Regions from separate parts of the Streptomyces sp. NPDC059002 genome, predicted to be linked through region 1. Evidence: riboswitches for the same ligand, from Rfam matches in the RefSeq annotation. Region 1 holds a riboswitch; each other region holds the start of a gene.
What was found. Region 1 has a riboswitch for cyclic di-AMP ahead of ACFWZ2_RS33695 (M23 family metallopeptidase). Riboswitches for the same ligand answer to the same signal wherever they lie in the genome.
Positions count from the first base shown of each region.

Region 2: linked by a shared signal. The riboswitch ahead of ACFWZ2_RS29840 (transglycosylase family protein) and the one ahead of ACFWZ2_RS33695 (M23 family metallopeptidase) in region 1 are both predicted to bind cyclic di-AMP.
Region 3: linked by a shared signal. The riboswitch ahead of ACFWZ2_RS10560 (NlpC/P60 family protein) and the one ahead of ACFWZ2_RS33695 (M23 family metallopeptidase) in region 1 are both predicted to bind cyclic di-AMP.
Region 4: linked by a shared signal. The riboswitch ahead of ACFWZ2_RS31120 (M23 family metallopeptidase) and the one ahead of ACFWZ2_RS33695 (M23 family metallopeptidase) in region 1 are both predicted to bind cyclic di-AMP.

Region 1 covers NZ_JBHYJI010000053.1:56,132-60,824, reverse strand. Annotated here, with positions in the region: gene ACFWZ2_RS33705 (HPr family phosphocarrier protein) at 143-424, shown strand; gene ACFWZ2_RS33700 (GntR family transcriptional regulator) at 589-1,275, opposite strand; gene ACFWZ2_RS33695 (M23 family metallopeptidase) at 1,484-2,284, opposite strand; cyclic di-AMP (ydaO/yuaA leader) riboswitch at 2,297-2,459, opposite strand; gene ACFWZ2_RS33690 (M16 family metallopeptidase) at 2,656-4,041, opposite strand; gene ACFWZ2_RS33685 (M16 family metallopeptidase) at 4,038-4,693, opposite strand, start outside.
Region 2 covers NZ_JBHYJI010000041.1:39,335-44,027, forward strand. Annotated here, with positions in the region: gene ACFWZ2_RS29825 (nucleoside triphosphate pyrophosphohydrolase) at 1-43, shown strand, start outside; gene ACFWZ2_RS29830 (cytochrome P450) at 166-1,434, shown strand; gene ACFWZ2_RS29835 (transglycosylase family protein) at 1,571-2,602, shown strand; cyclic di-AMP (ydaO/yuaA leader) riboswitch at 2,797-2,945, shown strand; gene ACFWZ2_RS29840 (transglycosylase family protein) at 2,950-3,657, shown strand; gene eno (phosphopyruvate hydratase) at 3,988-4,693, shown strand, end outside.
Region 3 covers NZ_JBHYJI010000008.1:168,408-173,100, forward strand. Annotated here, with positions in the region: gene pcrA (DNA helicase PcrA) at 1-1,363, opposite strand, end outside; cyclic di-AMP (ydaO/yuaA leader) riboswitch at 1,618-1,774, shown strand; gene ACFWZ2_RS10560 (NlpC/P60 family protein) at 1,782-2,972, shown strand; gene ACFWZ2_RS10565 (hypothetical protein) at 3,061-3,414, opposite strand; gene ACFWZ2_RS10570 (NlpC/P60 family protein) at 3,759-4,693, shown strand, end outside.
Region 4 covers NZ_JBHYJI010000045.1:20,877-25,569, forward strand. Annotated here, with positions in the region: gene ACFWZ2_RS31115 (aldo/keto reductase) at 1-434, opposite strand, end outside; gene ACFWZ2_RS31120 (M23 family metallopeptidase) at 574-1,659, opposite strand; cyclic di-AMP (ydaO/yuaA leader) riboswitch at 1,671-1,818, opposite strand; gene ACFWZ2_RS31125 (PP2C family protein-serine/threonine phosphatase) at 2,040-3,218, opposite strand; gene ACFWZ2_RS31130 (MFS transporter) at 3,350-4,585, opposite strand; gene ACFWZ2_RS31135 (PLP-dependent cysteine synthase family protein) at 4,582-4,693, opposite strand, start outside.

The DNA.
Region 1 (4,693 bases):
AGGCGGCCGGGTGCGGGACGTACGGGCCGGGCAGGTGAGGACGTACGACCGGAGGAGCCCGGGCCTCGGTCCGGCAGAGCACCCGCCCCGGCATGAGACACTGGTCTAGACAAGTGTGAGACACCTGGAAGGGCAGCAACACATGGCTGAGCGCCGCGTCAACGTCGGCTGGGCCGAGGGCCTTCACGCCCGACCCGCCTCCATCTTCGTCCGCGCGGCCACGGCCGCCGGCGTCCCCGTGACGATCGCCAAGGCCGACGGCAACCCGGTCAACGCCGCCTCGATGCTCGCGGTGCTCGGCCTGGGCGCCCAGGGCGGCGAGGAGATCGTGCTCGCCTCCGACGCCGAGGGCGCGGACGCCGCCCTCGACCGTCTGGCGAAGCTCGTCGCGGAGGGCCTCGAGGAGCTTCCGGAGACGGTCTAGGACACGTTCCTTGCAATACGTCGATGGGGTCACCCGGAATTCCGGGTGACCCCATCGACGTATGCGCATGCGCCCGAGAATAAAGCGACACATGAAAAAGGGCACACGAAAAAGAGGTCCGGCACCCCGGATGAAATAACCCCTCTTTGTATACGGCTCCGGTGTTAATTCGGGAGCCCCGCCGTGTTTACGGCATGTTGCAAATCCCTCACGCGGGCTTCCCTCGGTGAATGACGCAATCGATGCGCCCCCTTCGCCCGTTCCGTGTGCGCCGCGGTCAGCGACCTGGCGCGCTCCGCGTCCCCACGGGCGACCGCGTCGACGATCGCCGCCTGCTCCGACCAGGAGTCCGGGGCGGCGGCCGGGGCCTCGACGACGTACATCCAGGCGATCTTGCGCCGGAGCTGGGTCAGCAGCGTGATGAGCCCCGGGCTGCCGGACGCCTGCGCGAGCGTCTCGTCGAACCAGCCCGCGAGGGACCGCAGGTCCTCCCCCTGGCCCCGCCTCGAACGCTCCTGGCCGAGCCTGACCAGGCCGCGCAGGACCTTCAGATGCGCCTCGGTGCGGCGCTGCGCGGCGCGCGCCGCCGCGAGCGGCTCCAGCAGCGACCGGATCTCCAGGAGGTCGGCGGCCTCCTGCTCGCCGGGTTCCGCGACGCACGCGCCCGCGTGCCTGCGGGTCACCACGAATCCCTCGGCCTCCAGGGTGCGCAGGGCCTCGCGCACGGGAACGCGGGAGACTCCGTAGCGCCGGGCCAGGAGTTCCTCGGTGAGCCTGCCGCCCCGCTCGTGGACTCCGGAGACGATGTCGTCCCGGATGGCCGTGCATACCGAGTGCGCGGGAATGCGCATGACCCAACCTCCGCCTTAATCCCCGCGAAACGCGGTCGACCGACGCTCGTTCACCGACTCTATTGCAGGGCGCCGGAATTTCCGACGGCGGGCCGAAATCAATGGATATCTTTTGGCCAAGGGCGGCGCCGGTGGCATGCGTCGGAAACGGCGAAAGCCCCGGCTCGCGGGGAGCCGGGGCTTTCGGGGTGCTACTGAGGGGCGTGGGTCAGACGTTGACGCCGTGCGCGCGCAGGTACGCGACGGGATCCATGTCCGAGCCGTAGTCCGCGCCGGTGCGGGCCTCGAAGTGGAGGTGGGGGCCGCTGGAGTTGCCCGTGGAGCCCGAGAGGCCGATCTGCTGGCCCGGGGTGACCGTCTGGCCGACGGTGACGCTGAGGGAGGACATGTGGCCGTACTGGGTGTACGTGCCGTCGTTCATCTTGATGACCACGTTGTTGCCGTAGGCACCGCCCCAGCCGGCCTCGACGACGGTGCCGGAGCCGACGGCGTGGACCGTGGTGCCGGACGCGGCGTGGAAGTCGATACCGGTGTGGCTGCCGGAGGACCACATGGCGCCGCCGGTCTGGTAGCCCGTGGAGACGTACGAGCCGGTGATCGGGGAGACGTAGGTGTTCAGGCGCTTGCGCTCGGCCTCGCGGGCGGCGCGCTCCTTGGCCTCGCGCTCCTTCTTGGCCTTCGCCTTGGCCTCGGCCTCGGCCTTGCGCTTCTCCTCGGCGGCCTTCTTCTTGGCGGCCTCTTCGGCCTTCTTCGCGGCGGCGGCGTCGTCGGCGGCCTGCTTCTGCGCGGTGGCCTGCGCGTCGACGCTCTCGGCAAGGGAGTCGCCCACGGATATCGCCTGGGTGAGGCCGGTGCTCTCGACGGCCGCGTCGTCGGCGGCGAGCGCCGGAGCGGCCAGGCCTCCGATGACACCGGTGGTGGTGAGCGCTGCGACACCCGCGACGTTCGCGGTGGTCCGCGTGAGGCGGCTCGGACGACGGTGCTTCCCGGTGGCACGGGTGAACGCCATGAAGCGGCTGATCCTTTCCTTCCCTCTCGCCTACCGGGTTAGCTGACGGGTTCGGAGCAGGAAGGTCTCCTACGGGTCCCTCGCCGCACGGCAAGGTGCCCGATTCACCCCAGGGGACATGTGGGTCCCCGGCTCCCCTGGCTCGCGCCGTACGGGGACTCGGCGATGACTGTCCGGTGCCGCGGATGCGACGTGGTGCGTGACGAACAGACGGACCGACGCTAAACGGGGCGTCTTTCAATCGACAAACAGAACTAGCTTTTTGTAGCGCACGCCACAGGGCAGACAGGCAACCTCCATGCGAATTCGGACATATGGGGACCCTGGCGGCCACTTCGGCTGCCAGGGTCCCCATATGTCCTGACTGTCCCTCAGCCCGTGACCACGGTCACCTCGCCGATGCCGAGCGCCCTGACGGGCTCCTCGATCTGCGCGGCGTCGCCGACGAGGATCGTCACCAGACGGTCCTCCGGGAAGGCGTTCACGACGGCCGCGGTGGCCTCCACGGTGCCGGTGGCGGCCAGCTGCCGGTACAACTGCGCCTGGAAGTCGTCCGGCAGGTGCTGCTCGACCTGATCGGCGAGCGTGGCCGCCACGGAGGCCGCCATCTCGTACTTGAGCGGGGCCACGCCCACCAGGTTCTGCACGGCCACGTCGCGCTCGGCATCCGTGAGGCCCTCCGCGGCGAGGGTGCGCAGGACCTTCCACAGGTCGTCGAGCGCGGGCCCCGTGGACGCGGTGTCGACCGAGCCGGTGATGGCGAGCATGGCCGCGCCCGTGCCGTCCGGTGCGGAGCGCAGGACCTGGCTGAACGCCCGTACTCCGTAGGTGTATCCCTTCTCCTCGCGCAGGACGCGGTCCAGGCGCGAGGTGAGGGTGCCGCCCAGGCAGTACGTGCCGAGCACCTGGGCGGGCCACACACGGTCGTGCCGGTCGGCGCCGACGCGGCCGATCAGGAGCTGCGTCTGGACAGCTCCGGGGCGGTCCACGATGACGACACGGCCGGTGTCGTCGGCGGTCACCGGGGGCACCGGGCGCGGCTGGGCCGTGTCGCCCGTCCAGGCGCCGACGGTGTCCGTGAGGACGGCGTCCAGGTCGGTGCCCGTGAGGTCGCCGACCACGACCAGGGTCGCCGTCGCGGGCCGAACGTGCTTCTCGTAGAAGGCCCTTACGGCCGCCGAGTCGATGGCCGAGACCGTCTCCTCGGTGCCCTGGCGCGGACGCGACATGCGCGAGGCCGCGGGGAAGAGCTGCCGGGACAGCTCCTTGGCGGCGCGGCGCGACGGGTTGGCGGCCTCGTGCGGGATCTCGTCCAGGCGGTTGGCCACCAGGCGCTCGATCTCGCTGTCCGCGAACGCGGGGGCCCGCAGCGCGTCGGCGAGCAGGCCGAGCGCCTTCGGGAGGCGCGATACCGGGACTTCGAGCGACACGCGTACGCCCGGGTGGTCGGCGTGCGCGTCGAGCGTCGCGCCGCAGCGGTCCAGCTCGGCGGCGAACTCCTCGGCGGAGTGCTTGTCGGTGCCCTCGTTGAAGGCCCTCGCCATGATCGTCGCCACACCGTCGAGGCCCTCGGGCTCGGCGTCGAGCGGCGCTTCGAGGTGGATCTCTACGGCGACGACCTGCTGGCCGGGGCGGTGGCAGCGCAGGACCGTGAGGCCGTTGGCGAGGGTGCCGCGCTCGGGGGCGGGGAACGCCCAGGGCTTCGCGGTGCCCGCCTGGGGCTGCGCGTGGAACTGCATCGTTGCGGCCTCGGTCACTTCGCCGCCTCCTCGTCGTCTTCGTCTGCACCGGCTTCGGGGGCCACCGGCTCGTACACGAGCACCGCGCGGTTGTCGGGGCGCAGGCGGGCCTTGGCGACCTCCTGGACCTCCTCGGCGGTGACGTCGAGGACGCGCTGGACGGCCGTCAGGGCGAGCTGCGGGTCGCCGAACAGGACGGCGTACCTGCACAGTTCGTCGGCGCGGCCCGCGACCGTGCCGAGCCGGTCGAGCCACTCGCGCTCCAACTGCGCCTGGGCGCGCTCCATCTCCTCCGGAGTGGGGCCCTCCGCGGCGAAGCGGGCCAGCTCCTCGTCGACGGCGGCCTCGATCTCCGGGACCTCCACGTCGCCCGAGGTCTTCACGTCGAGCCAGCCGAGCGAGGGCGCACCGGCGAGCCGCAGCAGGCCGAAGCCGGCCGCGACCGCCGTACGGTCACGGCGCACCAGGCGGTTGTAGAGCCGGGAGGACTCGCCGCTGCCGAGCACGGTGAGCGCCAGGTCCGCCGCGTCGCACGCGCGCGTGCCGTCCTCCGGCAGCCGGTAGGCGGCCATCAGGGCGCGGGCCGGGACCTCTTCCTCGACGACCTCGCGCAGCTCCTTGCCGATGCGCTCGGGCAGGGAGCCGTCGCGCGGCGGCTGCTTGCCGTCGT
Region 2 (4,693 bases), on a different contig from region 1:
GTATCGGGATGCGGTGCTGGCGGCTGAGGGGGCGGGGGATTAGGGACCGCCCCCTCGACGGGCGGGGGACTGAGCGCCCGAAGGGGCGCGGGGAACTGCGCGACCAGCCACGATGCACCCGCAGGCATGACACCGGCCGCCCGGCGGAGCGATACCGTCGACCGCATGCACGACAAGGCCTCCGCCCCGCCCTCGCAGCCCGAGCTCTTCACCTGGGAGTTCTCCAGCGATCCCTACCCCGCTTACGCCTGGTTGCGGGAGAACGAGGCCGTCAGCAAGCAGCGGCTGCCCAGTGGGGTCGAGGCCTGGCTCGTCACCCGGTACGCGGATGCTCGGCAGGCCCTCGCCGATCAGCGGCTCAGCAAGAACCCCGCCCACCACGACGAGCCCGCGCACGTGAAGAGCAAGACCGGTATTCCGGGTGAGCGCAGCGCCAACCTCATGACGCATCTGCTCAACATCGACCCGCCGGACCACACCCGCCTCCGGCGTCTCGTCTCGAAGGCGTTCACCCCGCGCCGCGTCGCCGAATTCGCGCCGCGCGTGCAGGAGTTGACGGATCAGCTCATCGACCGGTTCGCCGAGGAAGGCACCGCCGACCTCATCCACGAGTTCGCCTTCCCGCTCCCCATCTACGCCATCTGCGACCTGCTCGGCGTCCCGCGCGAGGACCAGGACGACTTCCGCGACTGGGCGGGCATGATGATCCGGCACGGGGGAGGCCCGCGGGGCGGTGTCGCGCGGTCCGTGAAGAAGATGCGCGGCTATCTCGCCGAGCTGATCCACCGCAAGCGCCTGGACCCGGGCGACGACCTCATCTCCGGCCTCATCCGCGCCTCCGACCACGGCGAGCACCTCACGGAGAACGAGGCCGCGGCGATGGCGTTCATCCTGCTCTTCGCCGGGTTCGAGACCACCGTCAATCTCATCGGCAACGGCATGTACGCCCTGCTCACCCACCCCGAGCAGCGCGAGCGGCTGCAGCGTGCCCTGGCGGAGGGGGACACCGGCCTCCTCGAGACCGGTGTCGAGGAGCTGCTCCGCTTCGACGGGCCCGTGGAGCTGGCCACCTGGCGGTTCGCCACCGAGGCGCTGACCATCGGCGGGCAGCACATCGGCGCGGGCGATCCCGTCCTCGTGGTGCTCGCCGCCGCCGACCGCGACCCCGCCCGCTTCGCGGATCCCGACACCCTCGACCTGTCCCGGCGTGACAACCAGCACCTCGGGTACGGCCACGGAATCCACTACTGCCTGGGCGCCCCGCTCGCCCGCCTGGAGGGCCAGACCGCCCTCGCGACACTGCTGCGGCGCCTTCCGGACCTGCAACTCGCGGCGGATCCTGCCGATTTGCGGTGGCGTGGCGGGCTGATCATGCGGGGACTGCGGACGTTGCCCGTGGAGTTCACATCCGCACAGAGAACGGCACCGAACTGACGGTCCGTCAAGACTGTGACTTTCACGTGATCTCCGCTGCATCGACTTGTGACAGGCGTTCGAGTGCGACTACGTTCACGTCGACTCGGACACCTGGTGCCCGAGTTGCCGCAATAGTCTCCTGAAAGGCAACCGCATGCTCTCCGGCAATGGTCGTCACCGACGCCCCCGCCAAGCCCCGGCCCTCATCGTCGCGGCAGGAGTCACCGGATCAGCCATCGCCATCCCGCTGCTCGGCGCGACCAGCGCGAGCGCCGCCGACACCGCGACGTGGGACAAGCTCGCCGAGTGCGAGAGCGGCGGCGCGTGGAGCGCCAACCCCGGCAACGGGTATTACGGAGGACTCCAGTTCTCGCAGGAGATGTGGGAGAACTACGGCGGCCTCGACTACGCGCCGAGCGCCGACCAGGCGTCCAAGTCGCAGCAGATCGCCGTCGCCGAGAGCGTCCTCTACGACCAGGGCACGGCCGCGTGGCCGAGCTGCGCCCCGATCGCCGGACTCACCGACGGCGGTGCCGCGGCCGACGTGGACCCGGGTGCCCCGATGACGCCCGAGCCGTCGGACCCGACCGGCTCCGGCGAGACGGACAAGCCCACCGAGAAGCCCTCCGAGAAGCCTGCTGAGAAGCCCTCGGACTCCGCGGAGCCGTCCGACGACGCGAGCGGGCCGGCGGACTCGGGTGAGGCGTCGGACGACTCCGGGGATGCCCGCGACAAGAATCACGACGAGCCCGGCAAGGGTGACAAGAACGACAAGGGCAACAAGGACGGCGAAGGCGCGGCGGACGGCAAGGGCGACAAGGACGGCAAGGACGCCCCCGGCAAGTCCGGAGAGAAGGACGCCACTTCGCCCGCGCCCGAGGACTCCACCGCCCCCTCCGGCGACTCCGCGCCCGGCCGCCACCGCGGCGACCGCGCCGACGAGCAGCCCTCGGGAGACGACGGCAAGGACCGTCCGGGGCGGCACGCCTCGCGTGGCGAAGGACGGACGGACAAGGTCGCCGACGGGACGTACACGGTGCGCTCCGGAGACAACCTCTCGGCGATCGCGGACGACCTCGACGTCGACGGCGGCTGGCCCACGCTCTATGCCGAGAACAAGAAGACCGTCGGGGCCGACCCGGACCTCATTCTCCCCGGTCAGAGCCTCGATTTGGGCGAAAAGTAAGGGAAGTTGACGAAGAGTCGGGTGGGGGCTTCGCGTCGTATGTCCGGTTTGGCGCGAGTGAGAGATGGGTCTCAGAAGACCTGATCGTCTTTGAAATTCGGTGGATTGCGTGTCTACGGTCGTGACCGCTCGCCACTGCGGGCCCCGCCGGTCGGTACGCCGAATCCTGCCAACGGCCGGACGGGAACAGTCGTCGCTCAAGAGCGCCGTAGGCAGGAGCGGGGGACCCAAGGTAAGTGCCGGAAACGGCTAGGGGTGAAGTCGCGCTCTAGGAAGCGCGGCCGGGCAACCACATCGGCCCGAACCCGACAGCTCACCTCGCAGGCGTCGGTGTAGGGGATCAACTCATGCTGCTTTCCGGCAAGGGCAAGCACCGTCGCCCGTCCAAGGCCACCCGCGTCGCCACGCTCGTCGGTGTGACCGGCGCGGCCGTCGCCGCCCCGCTGATGGCGGCCGGCTCGGCCAACGCCGCCACCGGCCAGGAGTGGGACGCCGTCGCCCAGTGCGAGTCCGGCGGCAACTGGTCCATCAACACCGGCAACGGCTACTACGGCGGCGTGCAGTTCTCCGCCTCCACCTGGGCCGCGTACGGCGGCACCAAGTACGCGCCGACCGCCGACAAGGCCTCCAAGGCCCAGCAGATCGAGATCGCCGAGAAGGTCCTCGCCGGTCAGGGCAAGGGCGCCTGGCCGAGCTGTGGCGTCGGCCTCTCGGGCGCCGCGTACAACGGCGGCGGCTCGCAGGAGCAGGCCAAGCCGCAGCAGCAGCCGAAGCCGCAGCCGCAGCAGACCCAGCAGCAGGCTCCGCAGCAGCAGGCCGCGCCGAAGCCGCAGCCCACGCCGCAGGCCGAGACCAAGAAGACCGTCGAGACCCCGACCGGCAAGACGGTCAAGAAGGGCGACGGCGAGTACAAGGTCAAGTCGGGCGACACCCTGTCCAAGATCGCCGAGGACCACAAGGTCAAGGGCGGCTGGCAGAAGGTCTACAAGCTCAACGGCGACATCATCGACGACGCCGACTTCATCTACCCGGGTCAGCAGCTGCACCTCAGCTAAAGACCCGCGAGCGGCCGTGCCTCGGCGGACGCACGGCCGCTTCCCCCGTCCCCACGGGCTCCCCGCCCCGGTGCGCGTATCCCCCGTACGCACCGGGGCGGGGCCGTGTCCGGCGCCGGAAGGCCCGCGGCCTTGGCCCCGTGTTCGCCCCTAGCGAGCTACCGGCCAGTAGAAACACGGGCTTCCGTCCCGTTTCCCAGGTATTTGGGCCCTCGCCCGTCCCACGGGACGGGCGGTCGGCTGGCCGAAGCTCCGGAGCCCGTTAGGCTCGTGAGACGCAGGGCCGAAGCGGCCCCGCGTAAATGCGTCACATCCCAGAAGGAGATGCTCGTGCCGTCCATCGACGTCGTCGTAGCCCGGGAAATCCTGGACTCCCGAGGCAACCCCACGGTCGAGGTCGAGGTCGGCCTCGACGACGGCAGCACCGGTCGTGCCGCCGTCCCGTCGGGTGCCTCCACCGGTGCCTTCGAGGCCATCGAGCTTCGCGACGGTGACCCCAACCGTTACCAGGGCAAGGGTGTCGAGAAGGCCGTCCTCGCCGTCATCGAGCAGATCGGCCCGGAGCTCGTCGGCTACGACGCCACCGAGCAGCGTCTGATCGACCAGGCCATGTTCGACCTGGACGCCACCGACAACAAGGGCTCGCTCGGCGCCAACGCCATCCTCGGCGTCTCGCTCGCCGTCGCGCACGCCGCCTCCGAGGCCAGCGACCTGCCGCTGTTCCGCTACCTCGGCGGCCCGAACGCGCACCTGCTGCCCGTCCCGATGATGAACATCCTGAACGGTGGGTCGCACGCCGACTCCAACGTCGACATCCAGGAGTTCATGATCGCCCCGATCGGCGCGGAGTCCTTCTCCGAGGCGCTGCGCTGGGGCACCGAGGTCTACCACACCCTCAAGTCCGTCCTGAAGAGCAAGGGCCTGTCCACCGGCCTCGGCGACGAGGGCGGCTTCGCCCCGAACCTGGACTCCAACCGCGCCGCGCTCGACCTCATCCTCGAGGCCATCAAGCAGGCCGGTTACGTCCCCGGCGAGC
Region 3 (4,693 bases), on a different contig from region 1:
CGTAGAAGCGGACGCCGCCGACGACCTTGTAGGGCAGGCCGACGCGGATGAAGATCTCTTCGAAGACACGGGACTGGGCGTTCGTGCGGTAGAAGATCGCGACGTCGCCGGACTTCGCGTCGCCCGCGTCCGTGAGGCGGTCGATCTCGTCGGCGACGAACTGCGCCTCGTCGTGCTCGGTGTCCGCGACGTATCCCGTGATGCGGGCGCCCGCGCCCTGGTTGGTCCACAGGTTCTTCGGGCGGCGGCTTTCGTTCCGCTCGATGACCGCGTTCGCGGCGGTCAGGATCGTCTGCGTGGAGCGGTAGTTCTGCTCCAGGAGGATCGTCGTCGCGTCCGTGTAGTCCTCCTCGAACTGGAGGATGTTGCGGATGGTGGCGCCGCGGAAGGCGTAGATGGACTGGTCCGCGTCACCCACCACGCACAGCTCGCCGGGGTCGTCGTCCTCGCCTCCGGAGGGGCCGACCAGCTCGCGCACCAGGGCGTACTGGGCGTGGTTCGTGTCCTGGTACTCATCGACCATCACGTGCCGGAAGCGGCGCCTGTAGTGCTCGGCGACGTCCGGGAAGGCGCGCAGGAGGTGGACCGTCGTCATGATCAGGTCGTCGAAGTCCAGTGCGTTCGCCTCGCGGAGGCGCGACTGGTACATCGCGTAGGCCTGGGCGAGGGTCTTCTCGAAGCCGTCGGCGGCCTGGCTCGCGAAGTCCTCCTCGTCGATCAGCTCGTTCTTCAGGTTCGAGATCTTGGCGCTGAAGGACTTCGGCGGGAACTTCTTCGGGTCGAGGTCCAGGTCGCGGCAGACCAGGGCCATCAGACGCTTGGAGTCGGCGGCGTCGTAGATCGAGAAGGAGGACGTGAAGCCCAGCTTCTTGTACTCGCGGCGCAGGATGCGGACGCAGGCGCTGTGGAACGTCGACACCCACATCGCGTTCGCCCGCGGTCCGACGAGCTGCTCGACGCGCTCCTTCATCTCGCCCGCGGCCTTGTTCGTGAAGGTGATCGCGAGGATCTGGCCCGGGTGCACGCCGCGCTCGGCGAGGAGGTACGCGATGCGGTGGGTCAGCACGCGGGTCTTGCCGGATCCGGCGCCGGCGACGATGAGCAGCGGGGAGCCCGCGTGCACGACGGCCGCGCGCTGGTTCTCGTTCAGACCGTCGAGGAGCGTCGCCGGGTCGATGACCGGGCGCGGGGCACCGTCGCGGTAGTGCGCGTCCCGGGTCATGGGCGCGTCGAACTTCCCGTCGAACAGATCGTCCGGAATGGGCTCCGGAGCACTGTCCTCGGGCGGCGGCGGGGGCTCTTCGTCCGTGGTCCGGGAAGGCTGCAGGTCCGCCAGGAAGCTGTCATCAAAGAGGCTGCTCATCGCCTCCCGAGTCTAGGCGGCCCCACTGACAACCCGCCCCGGGTTCCGGCCACCTTCCTCCGGCGACCGCCCGCCTACTCCGCGCCCATGGACGATCACACTCCGCGTCCGCAAGGCATGCCCGCGTCAAGAGCCTCGTAAAGTCACGAAAATGTATCGGGCATATCGAACATCAACCTTCACACGGACCACACGAGTTGGCTAGCGTGCTCCGCGGGCCGCTCGTACCCCCACCGGCGAATCCCGCCGGGAACGGGTGGCCTCCGCCGAGTCCGACATGTTCGGAGCCGGGGACCCACCAAGACCTTGGGGTGAATCGGTCCCGTACGAAGTACGGGACTGTAGGGCAACCTTCCGGACCACCCGCCCGAACCCGACAGCTAACCCGGTAGGCGGTCTACGGAAGGAGTCGCCTCCCTTGGCGTCGCACCGCAAGCCGCGGACCCGGACAGCCGGAATACGCACGGCCCCCGCCATCGGCATCACCACGGCCGCCCTCACCTCGGTGGCCCTCCTCTCACAGAGCGCGCAGGCAGCCCCCTCCGCGCCGGCGAAGCCCAGCCTCGAAGAGGTCCAGGAGAAGGTCGACGACCTCTACCAGCAGGCGGGCGTGGCCACCCAGAAGTACAACTCGGCCAAGGAGAAGACCGACAAGCAGCGCAAGAAGGTCGACCACCTCCTGGACGACGTGGCCAAGCGCACGGACAAGCTGAACGAGGCACGCCAGGAGCTCGGCTCCTTCGCCGCCGCGCAGTACCGCACCGGCGCCGTCTCCGAGACGGCCACGATGATGCTCGCCAACGACCCGCAGGGCTACTTCGACCAGAACCACCTGTCGGACCGGCTCACCGCGCGCCAGAAGAAGGCGGTCGACGACTACCAGACGCAGCAGGTGTCGGCGACGAAGCAGCGTACGAAGGCGGCGAAGAGCCTCAAGACGCTGAGCGACTCGCGGGACGACCTCAAGACGAGCAAGCAGACCGTCCAGAAGAAGCTGGGCGAGGCCCGCAAGCTGCTCTCCGAGCTGACCGCCGAGGAGAAGGCCCGACTCGCGGAGATCGAGCGGAAGAAGGAGCAGGAGGCCAAGCGCAAGGCCGAGGAGCTGGCCCGCAAGCAGGCCGCCGAGGCGGAGCGCAAGCGCAAGGCGGAAGAGGCGGCCCAGAAGGAGAAGGAGCAGGAGGAGGGCCAGGACTCGGGCTCAGGTTCCGACACCGGCTCCGGGTCGGGCTCCGACTCCGGGAGCACGGACAGCAGCTACGCCACCAAGGCCAAGAAGGTCATCGCCTTCGCCGAGGCCCAGATCGGCAAGCCGTACGTCTGGGGCGCCACGGGACCCGACTCCTACGACTGCTCCGGGCTCACCCAGGACGCGTGGAAGGCCGCGGGCATCTCCCTGCCGCGCACCACGTGGGACCAGGTGAAGGTCGGCACGACGGTGAAGACCGCCGACGCCCAGCCCGGTGACCTGGTCTTCTTCTACGACGACATCAGCCACGTCGGGATCTACATCGGCGACGGCAAGATGATCCACGCCCCGAAGCCGGGTGCGAACGTCCGCGTCGAGTCGATCTACTACATGCCGATCCACAGCGTGGTGCGTCCCGCGTAACCACCCTCTACGCGCGTGTGGCCCGCATCCTGAGGAGGATGCGGGCCACACGCGCGCAGAGGCCGGAAAACTCAGGTCCGCGGGGGACTCAGGTCCACAGCACCGCGATGAAGATGTTCGCCGTGGTCAGCAGGCCGACCGTGCCGAACAGGCCCTTGTCGACCTTCTCCTCGTCCCGCTTCACATAGACCAGCGCGAGGATCACGATCAGCACGGCCATCTTGATGCCGATCTTGAGGTTGTTGACCGTGTTGTCGTCCGCCTGGTTCAGACCCACCAGGGCGACACCGGTGACGAGCATGGTCAGCGCGCCGTGCAGCATCGCGGGGCTGAAGCGGGCGGTGCCCTGGCCCATCTGCTTCATCTGGGTCAGGAAGCCGCCCAGGAGCGAGGCGATGCCGATGATGTGCAGGCCGACGAAGAGATGGATGAGTACGTCCATGTGCCGGAGCCTAACCGGGCCCGTTCCGCCCGCCGCAGCCGGTCCCGTAGCACCGCCACGCAGACAGTCGGGGCACAAACGCCACATCGGTCACATGGCCACATGAAGTGGATGTTCAAGGGTGATCGGCGCGGTCACATTGAGTCACCGATCCGTCCACTCCTTCCAGTTCCGCGCAATCCCTCACCAAGCCGTGACGGTCAGGTTTAGCGTCCTGCACCAGGTGACCGGCTCCCCACCGCCGTCCGGACCAGGGGCGGCAGTCGGACACCACCGCCGAGGAACCGGCGGCGGTCCGCTCCCCCTGTGCGGGCCGCCGCCGGACACGTAAGGAGCCCCTCTTCGTGTCAGCGCACCGCAAGCCCAAGCAGCGCTCGCTCAGCGGCAACACGGCCCGCACGGCCGTCACCCTCGCCCTCGCCGGAGCCGCGTCGGCGACCGCCTTCGACGGCGTGGGAAACGCGGACCCCCGGCTCAGCCCCACCGAGGTGAAGTCCAAGGTCGACTCGCTCTACCGCGAGGCGGAGATCGCCACCGAGAAGTACAACGGCGCGAAGGAGAAGGCCGAGAAGGCCGAGAAGGCCCTCGGAGAGCTGCGCGACGAGGCGGCCCGCAAGACGGAGAAGCTCAACTCCGCGCGCGACGAGGTCGGTTCGTACGCCGCCGCGCAGTACCGCACCGGCGGCATCGACCCGACCGTACAGATGGCCCTCTCCTCCGACCCCGAGCAGTTCCTCGACCGTGCCGCGCTCGCCGACCGGGCCGGAAACCGCCAGGCGGCGACCGTCAACGGCATACGCAAGCAGCTCCAGGAGATCGACCAGCTGCACTCCGAGGCCGACGCCCGCCTCGCCGCCTTCCACAAGCGCCAGGCGGAGCTGAAGAAACACAAGAAGACCGTCACCGGCAAGCTCGACGAGGCCAAGCGGCTCCTGGCCCAGCTCCCCGACGGCCAGCGCGCGGAGCTCACGGGCGCGGACACCGACCGCGCCGACCGCTCGGAGGCCCGCCTCTCCGGCGGGTCGGCCAAGGCCCCCAACGCCCGCGCCGCGTCCGCCGTTTCGTATGCGTACAAGGCGCTCGGCAGCCCCTACGTCTGGGGCGCCACCGGACCCAGCGCCTTCGACTGCTCGGGGCTCACCCAGGCCGCGTACCGCTCGGCGGGCGTCGCGCTGCCCCGCACCACCTACGCCCAGATCGCCGCGGGCGAACGCGTGCCGCGCTCCGCCCTGCGCCCCGGTGACCTGGTGTTCTTCTACTCGGGCATCAGCCACGTCGG
Region 4 (4,693 bases), on a different contig from region 1:
CGCACCAGCTCGTCGAGGGCGCCGATGAACTCTTCCACGGGGACCGAGGGGTCGTCGTAGTGCGTGTAGTAGAGGTCGATGTAGTCGGTGCCGAGGCGCTGGAGGGACGCGTCGGCCGCGCCCTTGATGGTGGCGGCGGACAGGCCCTTGTACTCGGGGAGGGCGCCGACCTTGGTGGCGATGACGAGGTCGGAGCGGTTGCCGCGCTCGGCGATCCACTCGCCGATGAGGGTCTCGGACTCGCCGCCCTTGTTGCCGTCCACAAAGAACGTGTAGGCGTCCGCGGTGTCGATGAAGTTGCCGCCCGCGGCGGCGTAGGCGTCCAGGACGTCGAAGGACGCGGCCCGGTCCGCGGTCCAGCCGAAGACGTTGCCGCCCAGGGAGAGCGGGAAGACCTCGAGGTCGGATGAGCCAAGTGTGCGAAGAGAAGTCATGTGGTGCTCAACGCGCCTGCCGGAAACGGAATTCCGTGTAGGGAGCACCGGACCGGCAGCCCTGACGTCGGGGGGTTGTCGCCAGGACCGCCGGGGTTCAGGAGCTCAACGGGCTCAGGGGTTCAGGAGCTCAACGGGCTCAGGGATTCAGGCCCTTGCTCTGCAGCCAGCCCAGCGGGTCGATCCCGGTGCCGTCGGGCGTGTGGACCTCCATGTGGAGGTGCGGTCCCGTGACGTTGCCGGTCGCGCCGACGCGTCCGATGACGTCGCCGGTGGTGACCTTCTGGCCCGCGCTGACATTGAGCGAGGACTGGTGGCAGTACCAGATCTCCGTGCCGTCCTCGAGCTCCAGGACGGTGCGGTAGCCGTACGCGCCCGCCCAGCCGGCCTCCTTGACGGTGCCGGTGTGCACGGCCTTGAGCGGCGTGCCCGTCGGGGCGGCGAAGTCGAGGCCGGTGTGGTGCCCGGAGGACCACATGGCGCCCGCGTCGCCGAAGTGCGAGGTCAGGGTGTACGAGGAGGTGGGGATGGCGTAGCTCTTGGCGAGCTTCGCGAGGCGCTCGGCCTCGGCCTTGGCCTTCCTGGCCGCTTCTTCCTTCTTCTTCTTGGCGGCGGCCTTGGCCTCCGCCTCCTTCTCCGCGGCCTTCTGCTGGGCGGCGGCCTCTTCGGCGGCCTTCTTGCCCGCGGCCTCCTCGGCCGCGGTGCGTACCGCCTCGTCGGCCTGGTGCTGCTGGTTCTCGGCCTGCTGCATGATGCGGCTGCGCAGGGCCTCGCCCGCGTCGGTGGTGCCCTGCTCGGCGTCGGCGGTGGTGACACCGGCGGCGGTGAGCGGCGCGGCGGCGGTGCGGATGTCCGTGTCGGCGGAGTCCGCGGAGTCGTCGGACATCAAGGAGCCCACGCCCGGCAGGGACTTGGCCTCCGGCAGCGAGTCGGCGACGGCGCCGACGCCCGGCAGGTCGGGCATGGATATGGAGACCGGCGGCTTGCCGCCCTGCGCGGTGGCGATGCCGCCCGCGCCGACGGCGGCTATGACGCCGACGCCGAGGACGGTGGAGCTGCGGGCGAGTCCGCCGCCGCTCTTCTTGTGCACACGGTGCCTGCCGCGGACGGGACGGATGGACTCCTCGGTGGGGTTCCACTCCTCCCAGGTCTCCTGGTCGTAGCCACCGAAGTCGTCGTCATTCGGTATGTACGGAGCTTGGGGGGCAGGCCGGTTGGACGCCACTGGGGCGCACTCCTTTCCTTCCTTCTCGCCTACCGGGTTAGCTGACGGGTTCGGAGCAGGAAGGTCTCCTACGGACATCTGGCACGGATGCGCAGAGGCCCGATTCACCCCAAGTTGGTGGTTCCCCGGCTCCCTTGCGGGATTAGGCGCGTGCGCACGGAGCCGCCTCTAGTGACGGCTGGGACGACCGCGCTGCGTTATCGAACGTTAATAGACGGCGGGGGTGGAATCCAAGCCGTTCCGACTGATCGTTAACGCTCTTGGCCCGTACTTAACGGGACACGCGGGTTCGGAACGGGGCGAGTTGACCCCGGATTCATGCACACCGGAGCTTCACATTCCCTTGACAGGACGTCAGTTTCTATGCGGAGGGGTGTTCCTCACTCACCGTCGGTGACATCCCGCTCCCGCACGACGGGCCGCCGCACCGCGAGCAGCGCCATGTCGTCCGTCGCCCCGCCCCCCGTATGCCGCCGCACCTCCTGCACGAGCGTGGCGAGCAGCGCGTGCGGACCGTCCTTGCCCGGGAAGATCCGGCCGCCGAGCCGGTCCGCGGGATCGTAGAAGACCCCCGCCACATCGCGCGCCTCCGACAGGCCGTCCGTGTAGAAGAGCAGCGTCGCCCCTGGCGGGAACTCCGTCTCGTCCGCCCGGTCCGGCCAGGCCCCCAGATCGCCCATGCCGAGCGGCAGCGCGGGCTCGCTCGCGGAGAGCACCCACAGGCGGCCGTCCCCGCGCAGCAGCAGCGGCGCCGGGTGCCCGCGGTTGATGAGCCGTACGGCGCCCTCGCCGTACGGGATCTCCGCGAGGACGGCGGTGGTGAACCCCTCGAACGCGTCGAGCCCGTCGCGCCGGGTGCCCTCGCGGGCGAGCGCCCGCTCCAGGCGCTGCGCCACCGCCTCCAGCGTGGCCTCCTGCTCGGCGGCCTCCCGGAAGGACCCGATGACCACGGCGACGGCGGCCACCGCGCCCATGCCCTTGCCGCGTACGTCGCCGACGATGAGCCGTACGCCGTGCGGGGTGTCCTGCACCGCGTACAGATCCCCGCCGATGAACGCGTCGGCCTGCGCGGCCTCGTACCGCGCCGCGATGTCGAGCCCGCCGATGCGCGGATCGGGTTCGGGCAGGACGGCGCGCTGGGTGGCCTCGGCGATGGAGCGCGCGGTGGCGAGCCGGGCGTTGCCGCGGCGCACGACGCGGTTGATGACGATCGCGAGGGCGGCGACCGTCATGACGGTGATCAGCTCGGTGATGGCCTCGACATGGCTGTCGAACGCGTTGCCGTAGTGCAGGACGAGGACGGCGACCGAGGCGGCGGCGCCGGTCAGGACGGTGTTGAGCAGCGAGTAGAAGGGGGCCGCGATCAGCGGGGCGGCGGTGAACAGGGGGGCCGCGGTGAACTCGGGCGGCGTCGACGCGTCGTACACCACCCCGGCGATCAGGAGCAGGAAGGGCAGCGCCCTGACGAAGGCCCATTCGTGCGCGGTGGTGCCGTTGTCGTCGACCCGTTCGCCCCGTTTCCCCCCACGGCCGTCCTCGCGTCCTCCTCGCTGCCCCACCGCTCGCTCTCCTGCCGACTCCGCGCCCAACACCGCGCTGCGCTGCACTCAGGCTTCCCGCAGCGCGGTGCGGGTGCGACCTGGTGTGGGCCGACCGGGTTAACCCGGGGCCCGCACCCGGCCGCGGCGGATCAGCTCACGGTCGCGGCCGGCACCGGTGCGAGCCGCCCCGATCTGGCAAGTCCGCGCAGCGCCGCGGCGCAGCACACGCCGACCGCCGCGAGGACCGCCCAGGGCAGCGCGGGCAGCTCGCGGGTGGCGTCGAGCAGGGCGCCCATGCCGAGGTTCCCCGCGGTGATGCCGATGCCGCAGACGGTGTTGTAGAGGCCGTAGTGCGTGGCCACCCAGCGGTCCCCCGCGAGCGAGACGACGGTGTCCATCTCGAAGGGGTAGAGCACCGCGGTCGCCGCGGCGAGCGCCGCCGCGCACAGCAGCAGACCGGCGACCCCGACGTACCCGGAGCCGCCGAGCGCGGGCGGCAGGAACGCCGCGCCCATCAGCCCGAGCCCGGCGACCAGGCACTGCTCACGGCTCCAGGTGCGCCGGCACCAGTCGGTGATGCGCAGCTGCCCGAGGAGCGCGACGAGTCCGGACACCACGAAGAGCGAGCTGGTCGCGACGGTGCCCGCGGTGCCCTCGCCGAGCAGCCGCTCCACGGACAGCGGCAGCGCGAGATAGACCTGGAAGGACAGGACGTACGACCCGGTCATGGCGAGCGAGAAGAGCCAGAACGACCGGTTGCCGAGCACCACGCGCCACTGCCCGCTCTCCTGCGCGGCCGCGCCTCCCCGTCGTGCGGGCAGCCGGAGCACCTGCACCACCGAGAGTCCCGCGAACAGCACGGCGGCCACCGCGCAGGTGAGCCGGAAGTCGAAGCCGGTCAGGGCGAGTCCGACGAGCGGTCCGAGCAGGATGCCCGTCTGGTAGAAGACGTTGAACAGCGCGAACGCCTCCACGCGGCGCTCGGGCGGCCCGGCCTCCGCTGCGACGTACGCCCGTACCGCCGGGTTGAACAGCGCCCCCGCGAGCCCCGTCGCCACCGAGGCGGCGATCAGCACGGGAAGGGTGTCGGCGAAGGCGAGCGCGCCGAAGCCGACGGTACGCAGCGCACAGCCCGCGACGATCATCGGCTTGAACCCCAGCCGGTCGGCGAGCGCGCCGCCCACCAGGAACATGCCCTGCTGGGACAGGTTCCTGACCCCGAGCACCAGGCCCACCGCCCAGGCGGCGAGCCCCAGTTGGCCCGAGAGGTGCGCCGCCAGGTACGGCATCAGCATGTAGAAGCCGAGGTTGATGGTGAACTGGTTGACGAAGAGCAGCTGCACCGCGGGGTCGAAGGCCCTCGCCCGGCGCCAGATCCCCGTCACAGCACCGCACCCTTGGCGCTGCACGCCCACCGGGACCACTCGGTGATGCCCTGCTCGGGCCCCGTCACCTCGCGCGGCTTGTCCGGCACGGCACCGTCGATGAGGCCC